DNA from 3 places in the Paenibacillus sp. FSL K6-1318 genome. Region 1 is predicted to be linked to each of the others. Evidence: a T-box and tRNA genes for the amino acid it is inferred to sense, from the RefSeq annotation. Region 1 holds a T-box; the other regions hold tRNA genes.
What was found. The T-box of region 1 lies ahead of leuS (leucine--tRNA ligase). A T-box ahead of a tRNA ligase gene usually reads a tRNA of that ligase, here a tRNA-Leu.
Positions count from the first base shown of each region.

Region 1 (4,318 bases):
GAGATTTACTCATTTTCTCATTATTCGTGCCCAGGATCATACCTTGGTTAACAAGTTTATGGAAAGGCTCTTTTGTATCGACAACACCCAGATCATACAGCACTTTATGCCAGAAACGAGCGTACAGCAAGTGAAGTACCGCGTGCTCTGCTCCACCAATATACAGATCAACTGGCAGCCATTGCTGCTGTTTCTCCTTGGAAATCAGTTCCTTGTCATTGTGCGGATCGATAAAGCGCAGGTAGTACCAGCAGCTACCCGCCCATTGTGGCATGGTGTTGGTCTCACGACGTGCCTTCATTCCCGTTTCCGGATCTACTGTATTTACCCAATCCGTAACATTCGCCAGTGGTGATTCTCCAGTACCCGAAGGTTTGATCTGGTCGATATCAGGCAACAGCAGTGGAAGTTGATCCTCCGGTACTGTTTTCATCGTTCCGTCTTCCAGATGCAGAATCGGGATTGGTTCACCCCAGTAACGCTGACGGCTGAACAGCCAATCGCGCAGACGATAGGTCACTTTCCCTTGTCCTTTGCCGTTCTCTTCCAACCAAGCAATCATCTTGGCAACCGCTTCTTCATTGTTCAGTCCGTTGAGGAAATCGGAATTCACATGCGCGCCATCACCCGAGTACGCCTCTTGTGTAACGTCCCCACCTTGGATAACCTCGATGATATCCAGACCGAACTGCTTCGCAAATTCCCAGTCACGTGCATCATGACCCGGAACAGCCATAACCGCACCTGTACCGTAACCTGCAAGAACGTAATCAGCAATCCAGATCGGCAGTTTCGCGCCATTAACGGGATTGATTGCATAAGCGCCGGTGAATACACCTGTTTTGTCTTTGGCCAAATCTGTACGTTCCAGATCACTCTTACGAGAAGCCTGCTCCTGATAAGCCTGAATCGCTTCACGTTGGTCATCGGTTGTAATCGCTTCTACCAACTCATGTTCCGGAGCAAGTACTGCAAAGCTCGCACCGAACAATGTGTCCGCACGGGTAGTGAACACCTTGATGACTTCCTCGCGACCCTCAATGGCAAATACAACCTCTGCACCTGTCGATTTACCGATCCAGTTACGCTGCATATCCTTAATGCTTTCAGACCAATCCAGCTCTTCCAGGTCTTCCAACAGGCGCTCTGCATACTCGGTAATTTTCAGGACCCACTGGCGCATCGGTTTGCGTACAACCGGATGTCCACCACGTTCACTCTTGCCATCAATAACCTCTTCATTAGCCAGTACCGTTCCAAGGGCCTCACACCAGTTAACTGCGACTTCATCCACATAAGCCAAGCCTTTATTGTACAGCTGAATAAAGATCCATTGCGTCCATTTATAGTATTCAGGGTCCGTTGTGCTGATCTCACGATCCCAGTCATAGGAGAACCCGAGCGATTTGATCTGGCGACGGAAATTGTCAATATTGCGGAATGTAATATGCCGTGGATGTTCACCTGTATCCAGTGCATGCTGCTCAGCAGGCAGACCGAAAGCGTCCCAACCCATGGGGTGCAATACATTGTAACCGCGCATACGTTTGTAACGGGAAACGATATCCGTTGCCGTATATCCTTCCGGGTGGCCTACGTGCAGACCTGAACCGGATGGGTAAGGGAACATATCCAGTGCATAAAACTTCGGTTTAACCGGGTCCTCACCTGTTTTAAACGTTTTATTTGCATCCCAGTATTGCTGCCAACTTTTTTCCATGACTTGTGGCTGATAGCCGTGTTTCGGCTGGTTATTATCACTCATCTATTGTTCCTCCTTCAGGTTATTCGCTTTATCTTTAATTGCAACAAAAAAACCTCAGCATCCCGTAGCGTTTGCAGCGCTAGGGACGAGAGGTTGAATTCCCGTGGTACCACCCTAGTTAGCGGACGAACGTGCTTCGTCATCCACTCCCTTTGGACCTGTAACGGCGGTTAACCGATGCGGATTTCCATTCCTGAACCCAAGCTTTATACAAGCAGGTTAAACAGAATGGTGTAATCACCGCATTTCTCCAAGGCGAGTTCGCAAATCACTGTCAACCGGCTTGCACCAACCGCCGGCTCTCTGTTATGTACAGGAATCACTACTAATCCTTATCATCGAAATATGTATACAATATCGGGACCATTATATAAAAAAGCAAGCCCAAAGTCAATATTACACGTGATAATTGCCATCTTGAAGAACACGATTCGAACTGTTCCATAGCGCTAGCTGTTATTTAGGATAAGCGAAAACGCTCAATACCTTCCTCCAGATTATGAATGGTCCAATTCACATGTTCCTGATTATCATATTGGCGATAAGCGCACTCAATGCGTAGTACAAGATCAAAGTACAAGTCATACAGACTTCTTCTTCTCAGCTCACTTTCAGTCGTAATCGCATGCCCATACCCTTTCACAAAACCGGGAGTATAGTTAAAATGACTGAAATAATGCTCCATCAGAGGGTCTGCCCACAAAGAACGCTCAAAATCTATAATCGCTGTGATATGACCTGCATCCACTAACACATTGCCATCCCACAGATCCCAACTGACAAGCACAGGTTCTTCGACATCGTCCAGCACATCCGATTTTTCTTCAATCAAGCGTCTCAACTCAGGGTAATCCATCGAAAATGTAATCCCGGCTTCTTCCCCATCGGTAAGAATGTCATCCATCAAATTCATAAATGCTTCTTTCCATGTGGAATATCGCTGTTTTTGCTCCGAGAAATATCCGAACTGCTCACCCTTGATTTCATTAATTCGACGATTGTACTGACCCAGCTGGTGTTCAATGGCTTCCTGTTCTTCCGCAGAATATTGATCCTTGACCTGATTATAGGGTGTTCCAGACATGTACTCCATAATAAAATAACGCGCTGAAGCCATAGTTAACGAATCATCATAAGCCAACACTTGGGGTACGGGAACATCCTGTAGCTCCGTAATGAGGTGCAGTGCCTCAACTTCGGCAATCATGAGATCCTGTTCACAGCGCATCAGATTTGTCGAAGCTGACGGGGGCAATTTTGAGTACCACCCGCTGGGCGTCACTCCGTGTAATGAGATATGCGTGATTGGCCCAGCCATCCACCATTTCCTTATAGTCCTGTATACTTGCAGAGAAATGATGCTCTATTATGGCATTCAACTGTTCTGACGAGAGTCTTGTTTTATATGTACTTTCCAATTCTACACCTCACATTGACTATTGATTGATTTTCTTAGAAAACGCTTTCCATCCGACTATTATGGCCTCCTTTACTATAACTGGCAATACTTTTTGTCACGCTATTTTATCTTTCCTAGCATTTCCTTGGCGGATTATAGAAGCTTGTTATTCATTATCCATGGAAAATCAAACAAAAAAACTGCCCTTATGCATCATAAGGACAGTTCTCATTATTCGCTCTTATTTCACAGCAACGTAGAACAAGCGCTGTGCGCTGTCTCCGGCCTCTTTCCATTCAAAATCCCCATATACCTTCACGTCTCTGAATCCTGCCTTGGACAACTCCAGCTTCATCCAGTCCGGATCATACGCACGCTGAACATGAACTTCTTCAAAGCGCTGGTACATATCCTTGCTACCATCATCCACACGCGAAAAGATACTGAGATGATGCTCGATCTCACAGCGATCCTGGTCCAGATCACAAGTCCAAATATAAGATACGGAGCGCTCATCCAGTACGAAAGGCTGCTCCTCATCATAACGAATAAGGGTATTGGGATGATGCACATCAAACAGGAACGTTCCACCAGGCTTCAGCATCTCATATGTGCGCTGGAATGTACGAACGACATCTTCTTGTTCAAGCAGGTAATTGACGCAATCACAGAAAGATATCACCGAATCCACAGGCTCCGGAACTCGCCATTCCCGCATATCCTGCTGCACCCAACGGACACTGCCCTCGCGATACAAGCGATGACCCTGAGGCGTAGCCTCCATCTTGCTGCGTGCAACCGACAGCATATCTGATGAGAGGTCAATGCCTGTAACTTCAAAACCTGAGTTTACGAGCGGGATCGTAATAGAGCCCGTTCCACAGCCAAGTTCAGCGACACTTTTGGGCATTCCATGCTGTTCCCATGCTGTTCTTGCAAACCTTATCCAGTCCGGATAAGGCATATCTTCCATTAATTCATCATACACATAGGCAAATTTCCGGTAAGACATGTCAGGCACCGCACTTTCAATTTCATTTTCCAATCCTGCTAACAAAAGAAAAAGCAGGGGCATCCGGTGTTTACCCAGCCTATCCCTGCCTTATCCGAGTTCCATATTACAACTATTTAATCAGTAAAATTACTTGTTTTCA
Region 1 covers NZ_CP150270.1:4,767,624-4,771,941, forward strand. The annotation lists gene leuS (leucine--tRNA ligase) at 1-1,765, opposite strand, end outside; T-box leader at 1,844-2,113, opposite strand; gene NYE45_RS21110 (aminoglycoside phosphotransferase family protein) at 2,226-2,993, opposite strand; gene NYE45_RS21115 (hypothetical protein) at 2,983-3,183, opposite strand; gene NYE45_RS21120 (class I SAM-dependent methyltransferase) at 3,406-4,176, opposite strand; gene NYE45_RS21125 (S1-like domain-containing RNA-binding protein) at 4,306-4,318, opposite strand, start outside.

Region 2 (4,318 bases), 2.6 Mb from region 1:
TGTTCCCTCATTTTTAGTGAAACATTGTAATCTAGGAATATACTAGGATGTGAATTGCGCATGGTCTAGTTCGTAGTTCCCTCTTTATCGTGAATTGACGCATTGACGCATTTGTAACCGGTAAACCCGGCACTTGAAAGTACCCCGTTGTTTATTGTAGTATTTGGTTAAAAAAAATCGGAGGAAATATGCCTAATCAACCAGAACAACATTCCATCCAGGCGTGGTCTCTGATCAACCGTAAATACTTGGGAAAAGGCGTCCGTGTTAAACGATTCCGCAAACCGACACGCTGTCAAATCCGCAATCGTGTTCTTCTTGCCGTGCTGATGGCCAATGATATCAAGTTGTCCCAGCTCGCTGAAGACCTCTCCATCTCTTCACGCAGTGTCAGTGCGTGGGTGTACGAAGGACGGATACCCGGCAGTACCAATTTGGACAAGACTTGCCAATTACTCGGCTACCCGCGTCATATTCTCTTCAATGAAGAAGTGGTCCGCAATAGCCCTGTCATATGTCAACCCGAGTCATCTCGCTTCATGAAGCGTACAGTGACCCGTTCTCCGGTTAGTAACCGTATTTTGACAGGCTTGTGTATGGTCCATGATTTGTCGGTGACAGATGTCAGCCACTGGATCGGGGTTCATCCCGGCACTTTCCGCAAATGGCTGCATCAGGGAACGCTGCCTTCTGCTGCGTTTCAGGAACAAGCGGAGCAATTTTTCCGCATCCCGAAAACTATTTTGTTCGCAGATGTCATCTTGAAAGATCGTCGCAACAACTAAATAAGCGAACAGCCAAAAGGCTCTGCTCTCCCTTAAGGAGGCCAGAGCCTTTTTAAATAAACGGTATCCCTTCTCTCCCGAACCTGAAGCACTCTCCTGGCTCTCCTGTCGGTAATGTCAGATAATCTCCCCTTTTCTGCCTTCTGCTTCCAACCAGAGCCATTACAGCCCTCTACAAGCCAAGCTTATACAACGCAAGAAGATCGTTCTTCATGAAAAGCCACCCTTACCTCGTGTTCAACACTTCATTGATATATTTCAATCCGGTATAACGAGGGCGAAGGGTATGCGCTATTGTGAACGCATGCTCCACCATCTCCGGGGTTACACCCAATTGTTCAATAGTCACAGGTCCACCTACTTGTTCCAACCATTCGATAAGCTGAGCAGCATCCGGCAAATGGTCATATATTCCAAACACAGGTTCACCCGATGTCTGTGCAAGTTCTTTATATTTTACAGTAAGTAATGCACAAGCTACGCCAACTTTGGCACCATGCAGAACCGGTCTGTCACCCGCTTGCATCAGATCCATCTCCAAGATGTGGGACAGATGGTGCTCACCTCCGGATGCCGGACGGGAATGGTCAATGATCAGCATGGAGATGCCGGAAACGATCAGTGCATCCATTAATACAGCTACTCCCTCAGCTCGTCCTTCAGCAATCGCTTGCACATGGTCTATACAGCTGTTCAGCGCTTCTTCTGTCATCCGATAAGCGACCGGACAGAACGGCTCCCCGCCCAGATCACGAGAAACAATCCAGTCTGCAAGGGAAGTATATTTGCCAAGCATGTCTCCGAATCCGGCAGCCGTCATGACTTGGGGAGCTTGCTCCAGGATATTCATATCGGCAAAGATGGCCTCGGGCGGAACAGCCTGAAAGGTCTGTTTGACTCCGCTTACAATTAAGGGCGCACCTGCAGAGGTAAACCCATCCACTGAAGCCGCTGTCGGTATGGACAGAAATGGCTTGTTCATTTTGGAACATACAAATCGCACCAAGTCATGGATGGTACCTGAACCCACGGCGATCACAGCCTGACTTTCCAGATTCACACCCAACATGACCTGTACAATAGCTGCTTCGTCAGCAACGATATCACCCGTACGATTCTCCGGCAGAGCGATCTCATCTACATGAATTCCCGCTTCCCGTATACTGCTCAGGACATCAGATCCAGCGGCCCGTAATGTATGTCGATCATAAACAACCGTCACCCGATCGTATTCTCTCTCAGACAAATAACCTGGTAACCTCTGAATGGCCCCAGCTTCCAGATGAATCAGCATATCCACCACTCGGTGTTGATGACCGCAAGTGCACTCCTGTGCTTCCTCATTCCACGCTGCAATTCGTTCGTTCATATTCATTCGCTCTTACCTCCCATATGAGATATCATGCATAATTACCTGGTTAAAACCACAAAATGAAAAAAGGAAATAAAATGTGATGATTTTCCTGATCACACTTTACTGCCTGTACCCAATATTTGCAAATCCATATCTCACATTTCCAAGTAGGTGAATCGATGAAATTAACCAAAGAATTAGGAATTTCGCTCGGATTTCTGGCCGGAACCACTTTTGGCAGTGGTGTAGCGTTTTTGTTTCGACTCCAGTCATTTGAAGTTGTTGCCAGTGTTACGCTATTCGGTATTGCAGGAGCCATTGCCGGGATCATCACGGCAGTCATTATGCGCCAGCGCCGACATCAGCATTAGAATGCCGATAGCAAAATGTAGGCTTCACACGAATGATCCACAAAATAAAAAAGGTTCGTGAATTGCCCTAGAGCAAATCACGAACCTTTTTTGTTAGATGCGGTCGAGAGGACTCGAACCTCCACGGGGGGTTAGCCCACACGGACCTGAACCGTGCGCGTCTGCCAATTCCGCCACGACCGCATAATATGTATCTCCTCATCCCATCGATGAAAAGCGTTCCGGTGAAGCAATTCCTTGTTTTACCGTAATTCAGAGTATACATGCTCCAAAATAAAAATGCAACTTCTTTTTTATCCATTCACGAATAGGACATATGTCCTTTTTTCTCAACTACAAACAACCTATCGTAGCATTAAACAAAAAACCATCCATACGAATGAAAAAATAAAGGAGAGATCCACTTTGAAAACAGCCAATCTTTGCTTTATCGGTGCCGGGTTTCATGCATCCACGAATATATATCCTTCTGTTGTTGAAGCCGGAGCGCAGATTCAGGCCATTGCCACCCGCAGTACCGAACGCTCTGAAGCAGCTCTGCTGCGATTTGGGAGCAACGGAAAAGCGTATGACAACGCTCAGCTTATGTTACAACAGGAACCTTGTGACGGAGTTGTTGTGGTCGCCCAGCCTGTAGACCAGACCGCTCTTGTCCTTGAATGTATTCGGGCTGGCAAAAATGTATACGTGGATAAGCCGCTCGGATGGAACGCAGCGGAAGCCGCCACTGTAGCAGAAGCGGCCGAGCAAGCTGGCGTCGTCGTCATGGTCGGTTTTATGAAACGGTATGCTCCGATATATATGAAGCTCAAAGAACTCATTGATGGAGGTTCGCTAGGTAAGATGCGTTCATTCCAGATGAAGTTCGCTGTGGACAGTACTCCATTTTGCAAGGATGAGGAGCAGTTCATGAAGCTTGCTGCCATTCATATGGTCGATCTGATGCGGTTCCTGTTTGGAGAAGCCGTGCGGGTTACAGGCACAACCGTGAAGGATGGGGAGTATATTAATCAGAGTATTTCCCTCGTATTTGAGAATGACGTCGTGGGCAGTGCGTACTTTACAGGCATGAGTGCATGGTCACGGGAGAGCGAAAGTGTACTCGTCACCTTCGATAACGGATTTGCGTCAGCTGAAGAGATCAACACACTCACTGTTCATCAATCCCGCAGCTCGGACAGCCTTCCCTGGAAATCTCTTGAGGAGCAAGATACTGTATATACCCCTTCTGGCTCCCCCATGTCTGGAGCTTATCGGGACCTTTATCTGCGTGGGTTCGTCGGCGAAATGGCTCATTTCATCGAATGTTGCCAGAATCAGTCTATCCCACGTTCCAGCGCCAAGGATAATATTGGGACGATGGCGCTATGCGACGCTATTCTATCGTCACTGAAGTGACGTATATACGTTCACCATTTTATACATCCAGAGAAGAGGAAATAATCATATGTTGGACACAGGCTTACTCATCATTCGTCTCGTAATTGGTTTTATTATGATCGGACATGCATGCAAAAAATTGTTTGGCTGGTTTGGTGGCGAGGGTGTATCAGGGACGGCTGAATTCTTCCGGGCGATTGGTCTGCAGCCTGCCAGGACCATGGCCGTGTGTGCCGGACTTGCTGAATTGATCGGAGGATTCCTGTTTGGAGCCGGTCTATGGATGATTATTGGTGTCGTTCTGCTCATGATTCCGATGATTGTAGCCATAGTCAAAGTGCACGCAGACAAAGGACTATGGAATCTGAACGGAGGATTCGAATATAACCTTGTGATGCTTGGATCGTTACTCGGTGTTGCCCTTGCTG
Region 2 covers NZ_CP150270.1:2,158,975-2,163,292, reverse strand. The annotation lists gene NYE45_RS09680 (helix-turn-helix transcriptional regulator) at 189-785, shown strand; gene NYE45_RS09675 (sn-glycerol-1-phosphate dehydrogenase) at 1,012-2,160, opposite strand; gene NYE45_RS09670 (hypothetical protein) at 2,319-2,510, shown strand; tRNA gene NYE45_RS09665 (tRNA-Leu) at 2,609-2,693, opposite strand; gene NYE45_RS09660 (Gfo/Idh/MocA family oxidoreductase) at 2,916-3,908, shown strand; gene NYE45_RS09655 (DoxX family protein) at 3,958-4,318, shown strand, end outside.
Region 2: it encodes a tRNA-Leu, which carries the amino acid that the T-box ahead of leuS (leucine--tRNA ligase) is inferred to sense. The anticodon was not compared.

Region 3 (4,318 bases), 2.5 Mb from region 1:
TTAGAAAAAATACTGTAATTTGTCAGGTTTTCAGTTCAGGAATAATTTAGTAGAATCAACAATTGAAAGAAGCTAAAGTGCTTTATATTTTCCTATGATTTAAGGAAGGAGGTTTTGAAAGGGTTTACATAAATAAAATGCCAGACCATCAGCTATTTTACTATTTGCTATTTGAGGAGGATGAAAGTAGTGAAATTCAAATTAAAAAAGACGATTAACGTTTTATTGGCCTGCTTAACAGCTCTACCTCTCATGCTCAGTCCTACACAAGTTTCGGCAGCAAGTGATGCCACCATTAATTTATCTTCTGAAAAACAACTCATTCGCGGTTTTGGTGGTATCAACCATCCGGCATGGATCGGTGACTTGACAGCAGCGCAACGAGAAACTGCTTTTGGCAATGATCAGAACCAGTTAGGCTTTTCTGTACTCAGAATCTACGTTGATCCAGACCGAAATAACTGGTCACGTGAGGTTGCCACAGCCAAACGTGCTATTGAAAAGGGTGCTATCGTATTTGCATCCCCATGGAATCCTCCGAGCGACATGGTTGAAACCTTTAACCGCAATGGAGATACCAATGCAAAACGCCTAAAGTACGACAAGTATACTGCATATGCACAGCATCTTAATGACTTTGTAACCTACATGAAAAATAACGGCGTGGACCTGTATGCCATTTCGGTACAAAATGAGCCGGACTATGCACATGACTGGACCTGGTGGACGCCTCAGGAAATCCTCCGTTTTATGAAAGAAAATGCAGGCTCCATTCAAGGCACAAAAGTGATGGCACCCGAATCCTTCCAGTATCTCAAAAACATATCTGACCCAATTCTGAATGACCCGCAGGCGCTCGCTAATATGGACATTCTGGGAGCACACACGTACGGGACCCAGATCAAAGATTTCGCATATCCGCTCTTCAAGCAAAAAGGAGCCGGTAAAGAACTCTGGATGACTGAAGTCTATTATCCGAATAGCGATAGTAACTCAGCAGACCGCTGGCCCGAAGCGCTTGACGTTTCCTATCACATGCACAGTGCTATGGTCGAGGGTGATTTCCAGGCTTATGTATGGTGGTACATCCGCAGACAGTATGGTCCGATGAAAGAAGACGGAACGATTAGTAAACGCGGTTATAATATGGCTCACTTCTCCAAATTTGTACGTCCAGGCTATCTTAGAGTAGATGCAACCAAGAACCCGGATACGAACACATTCGTTTCTGCCTACAAAGGGGATAACAAGGTTGTCATTGTGGCGATTAACAGAAGCACTTCTGCAACGAGTCAGAAATTTGTTTTGCAAAACGGTAATGCTTCCACGGTATCCTCATGGGTAACCGATAGCAGTCGCAATCTGGCAAGCGGAGCACCAATTACGGTGTCCAATGCAACCTTTACTGCTCAACTCCCTGCTCAAAGTGTAACTACGTTTGTCGCTAATATTACGGGCAGCGGTGGAGGTAATACGGGGAGTGGCACTACGTACGAAGCAGAGACAGGAACGACTCTCTCCGATGCTGCAATTGAGACGATCTATCCTGGCTACACAGGCTCAGGATATGTTAATTTCAATGCGTTGACGAACTCGGGCATTCAATGGAATAACATCAACAATACGATAAGTGGCACCAAAAACGTAAAGTTTCGTTATGCGTTGGAAAGTGGCACCCGTAACCTCGATGTATTCGTAAATGGGACCAAAGTAATCAGCAATACCCCATTTACTGCAACGGGAAGCTGGTCTACCTGGGGTGAAAAAACAATTCAGATGCCCATGAACTCGGGAACCAATACCATTAAAGTGGTAACGACCGGTACTGAAGGTCCGAATATCGATAGTATCCACGTGTCCGCTCAGTAACCTATTAGACGATTTTATGGTACAAAACAAAAAGGTTCCCCGAAAGGCGTTAGCCTAACGAGGAACCTTTGTTTGATGCGGTCGAGAGGACTCGAACCTCCACGGGGGGTTAGCCCACACGGACCTGAACCGTGCGCGTCTGCCAATTCCGCCACGACCGCATATTGTATATCTCCGTGATATATATCTCGGCGACAAGAAATAATATATCATGTGCAATCTATCATGTCAACACTGAAAATAATAACAATAAAGCCCGAGCCAGACGTCCATGTCTGATTCGGGCTTTACTTATCGTTACTAGGGATTAACTCTATGAAACCTTAGGCATGTTACGAGTTACAGCTTGGAAGGCCAGTTGCCATACCATGCATAACCGCCTCTTCTTTCTTTATCAATATCACTTAGTTTGTATTTAACTACCCCGTCACGACCAATAAAGATCGGTTTATCTGTTCCCACTTCATAGAAGCGAGCCCAGATCGGTGCAGCTTTGGAATCAGCGATAATTTTGCTGTCTCCGTTTGCTCTTTCATACTTGTAACCCGTAATTTTGACTTTGTTAAACCAAGCTTCAGCTCCTTTAATGGATGCTGTAATTTTAGCGTTAGCAGGTCTGGTTTTCAGGAATTTAACAATCGTTACACTCTCTCCAGCCGTCAGCGATGGTACTTCATAGATTCTTGCGCTTGCTGGTTTAAGGGAACTGGAATCATGTTGTTGTCCCCATGCTGTCAGCTTACCGCCTGAAACGACCTGTGTATTCAGAATCGCATCCACACCTTTGGCAACTGAATTTTTACTGCGGTTAGCAAGTGTGCTGTCGATAAACGAGAAGTCACCTTTGCGCGTTGCTACTTCATCCAACATGATCATTACATTAATCATCGCATCATCATTGTAAGTGATGTGTTTGTGATATCCCGAGCTTTGATAGACTTGTGGCCATCCGCCGTTTGAATACTGCATGTTGATCAAAAAGTTAATTCCTTTGATTGCAGCTGTGGAGTAACGCGGATCATTGGTCTTTTTGAATTCCTTCGCCAATCTTCTAATTTCTGAGTATGTAGCCTTGTTGTCAATGGTGGACTTCGCCCATTCTCCACTTGTTTGTTTATAGTCTTTTCTCCAACCTCCATCTGGCAGCTGGTTCTTCAGAATATCAGATATACTTGCTGTTGTACCTGTTGCATCAGCGGCTGATACCGTTGTTACAGGAAGAACAGCTATACCAACTGCTGAGAAGACCATCGTACATGCCAGAATAAAAGTAACTATTTTTTTTGCTTTCAAAGATAACACTCTCCTATGTTTGTTTTTATAAATCTCCCACTTCTACCTTACTTATAAAATTAGTCCCTTAACCTCCTTTATTTGAATTTATAACACAATAAAATCAATTTTCATCCAATATGTGGATTGGATAAGAAGATGATATGCAAAAAATCGATTTTTGTCAATATATGCAACTTAATGAATATAATCTCTCAAATTGAACATTACGGAATAGTTCTTTTAACTCATGACAAACCTATTTATTTGTCCAAAATCGTCTTAAACGAATCAATAATGACGTTTTTGTCATGAATGATACCCAAACTTGATCCCTTCTTTCATATAAAAACCGTAATTCCGCTAACATTGAGGTATTACGAAGGGGTTTAAATGGGTTTGACAATTACGCATTTATGCAATATAGTTTCAAATAGTTACAAAAACTTAATTATTCATTGCCGAGTTTCATGTTTGAAAACGGGGGAACCATTTTGGGTGAATTATTCTTATACATAGGAAATATAGGGAACCTTCTACCGAACCCTTAGCTAACTCCGTAGGCATCGAAGGGAGAACATTGATTTTGAAAAAACTGATAATCTCCATTTTTGGAGCAGCTGTACTATTTACATCCGGGGCAACAAGCACAGAGGCAAGCAGTATCAACTCCGTAGTGAACAACATGACAGGTATACCTTACAAGTGGGGTGGCACGACTTTGGCCGGCTTCGACTGTTCCGGGTTTATGAGATATCTTTTCAACAAATACAGCATTGAATTGCCACGTACTTCGCAGCAGCAAGCCAAAGCAGGTACTCCGGTATCCAAAAGTAACATTCGCACAGGTGATCTGGTGTTCTTCAATACGATGGGCAAAGGCATTTCACATACAGGTGTATATATTGGCGGCGGACAATTTGCACATGCTTCCAGTAGTAAAGGTGTAAGTATTACGAAGTTATCGAATCCATACTTCAATGATCGTTACGTGACAGCACGTCGGGTAACTGGACAATTTATGTACGATAAAATGTTGGGGAAAATGTAAGTATGATATAGAAAGAGGAGGCTCCGGATCACCCGGAACCTCCTCTTTTGTTTGATTAGACATTTATGGACTAATCCTAGTACTACCCTTACCTAGACTTAATGCAACGCCTTCTGCACTCGCATC
Region 3 covers NZ_CP150270.1:2,244,520-2,248,837, reverse strand. The annotation lists gene NYE45_RS10125 (carbohydrate-binding protein) at 190-1,869, shown strand; tRNA gene NYE45_RS10120 (tRNA-Leu) at 1,946-2,030, opposite strand; gene pelA (pectate lyase) at 2,209-3,171, opposite strand; cyclic di-AMP (ydaO/yuaA leader) riboswitch at 3,591-3,722, shown strand; gene NYE45_RS10110 (C40 family peptidase) at 3,728-4,192, shown strand; gene NYE45_RS10105 (carboxymuconolactone decarboxylase family protein) at 4,291-4,318, opposite strand, start outside.
Region 3: it encodes a tRNA-Leu, which carries the amino acid that the T-box ahead of leuS (leucine--tRNA ligase) is inferred to sense. The anticodon was not compared.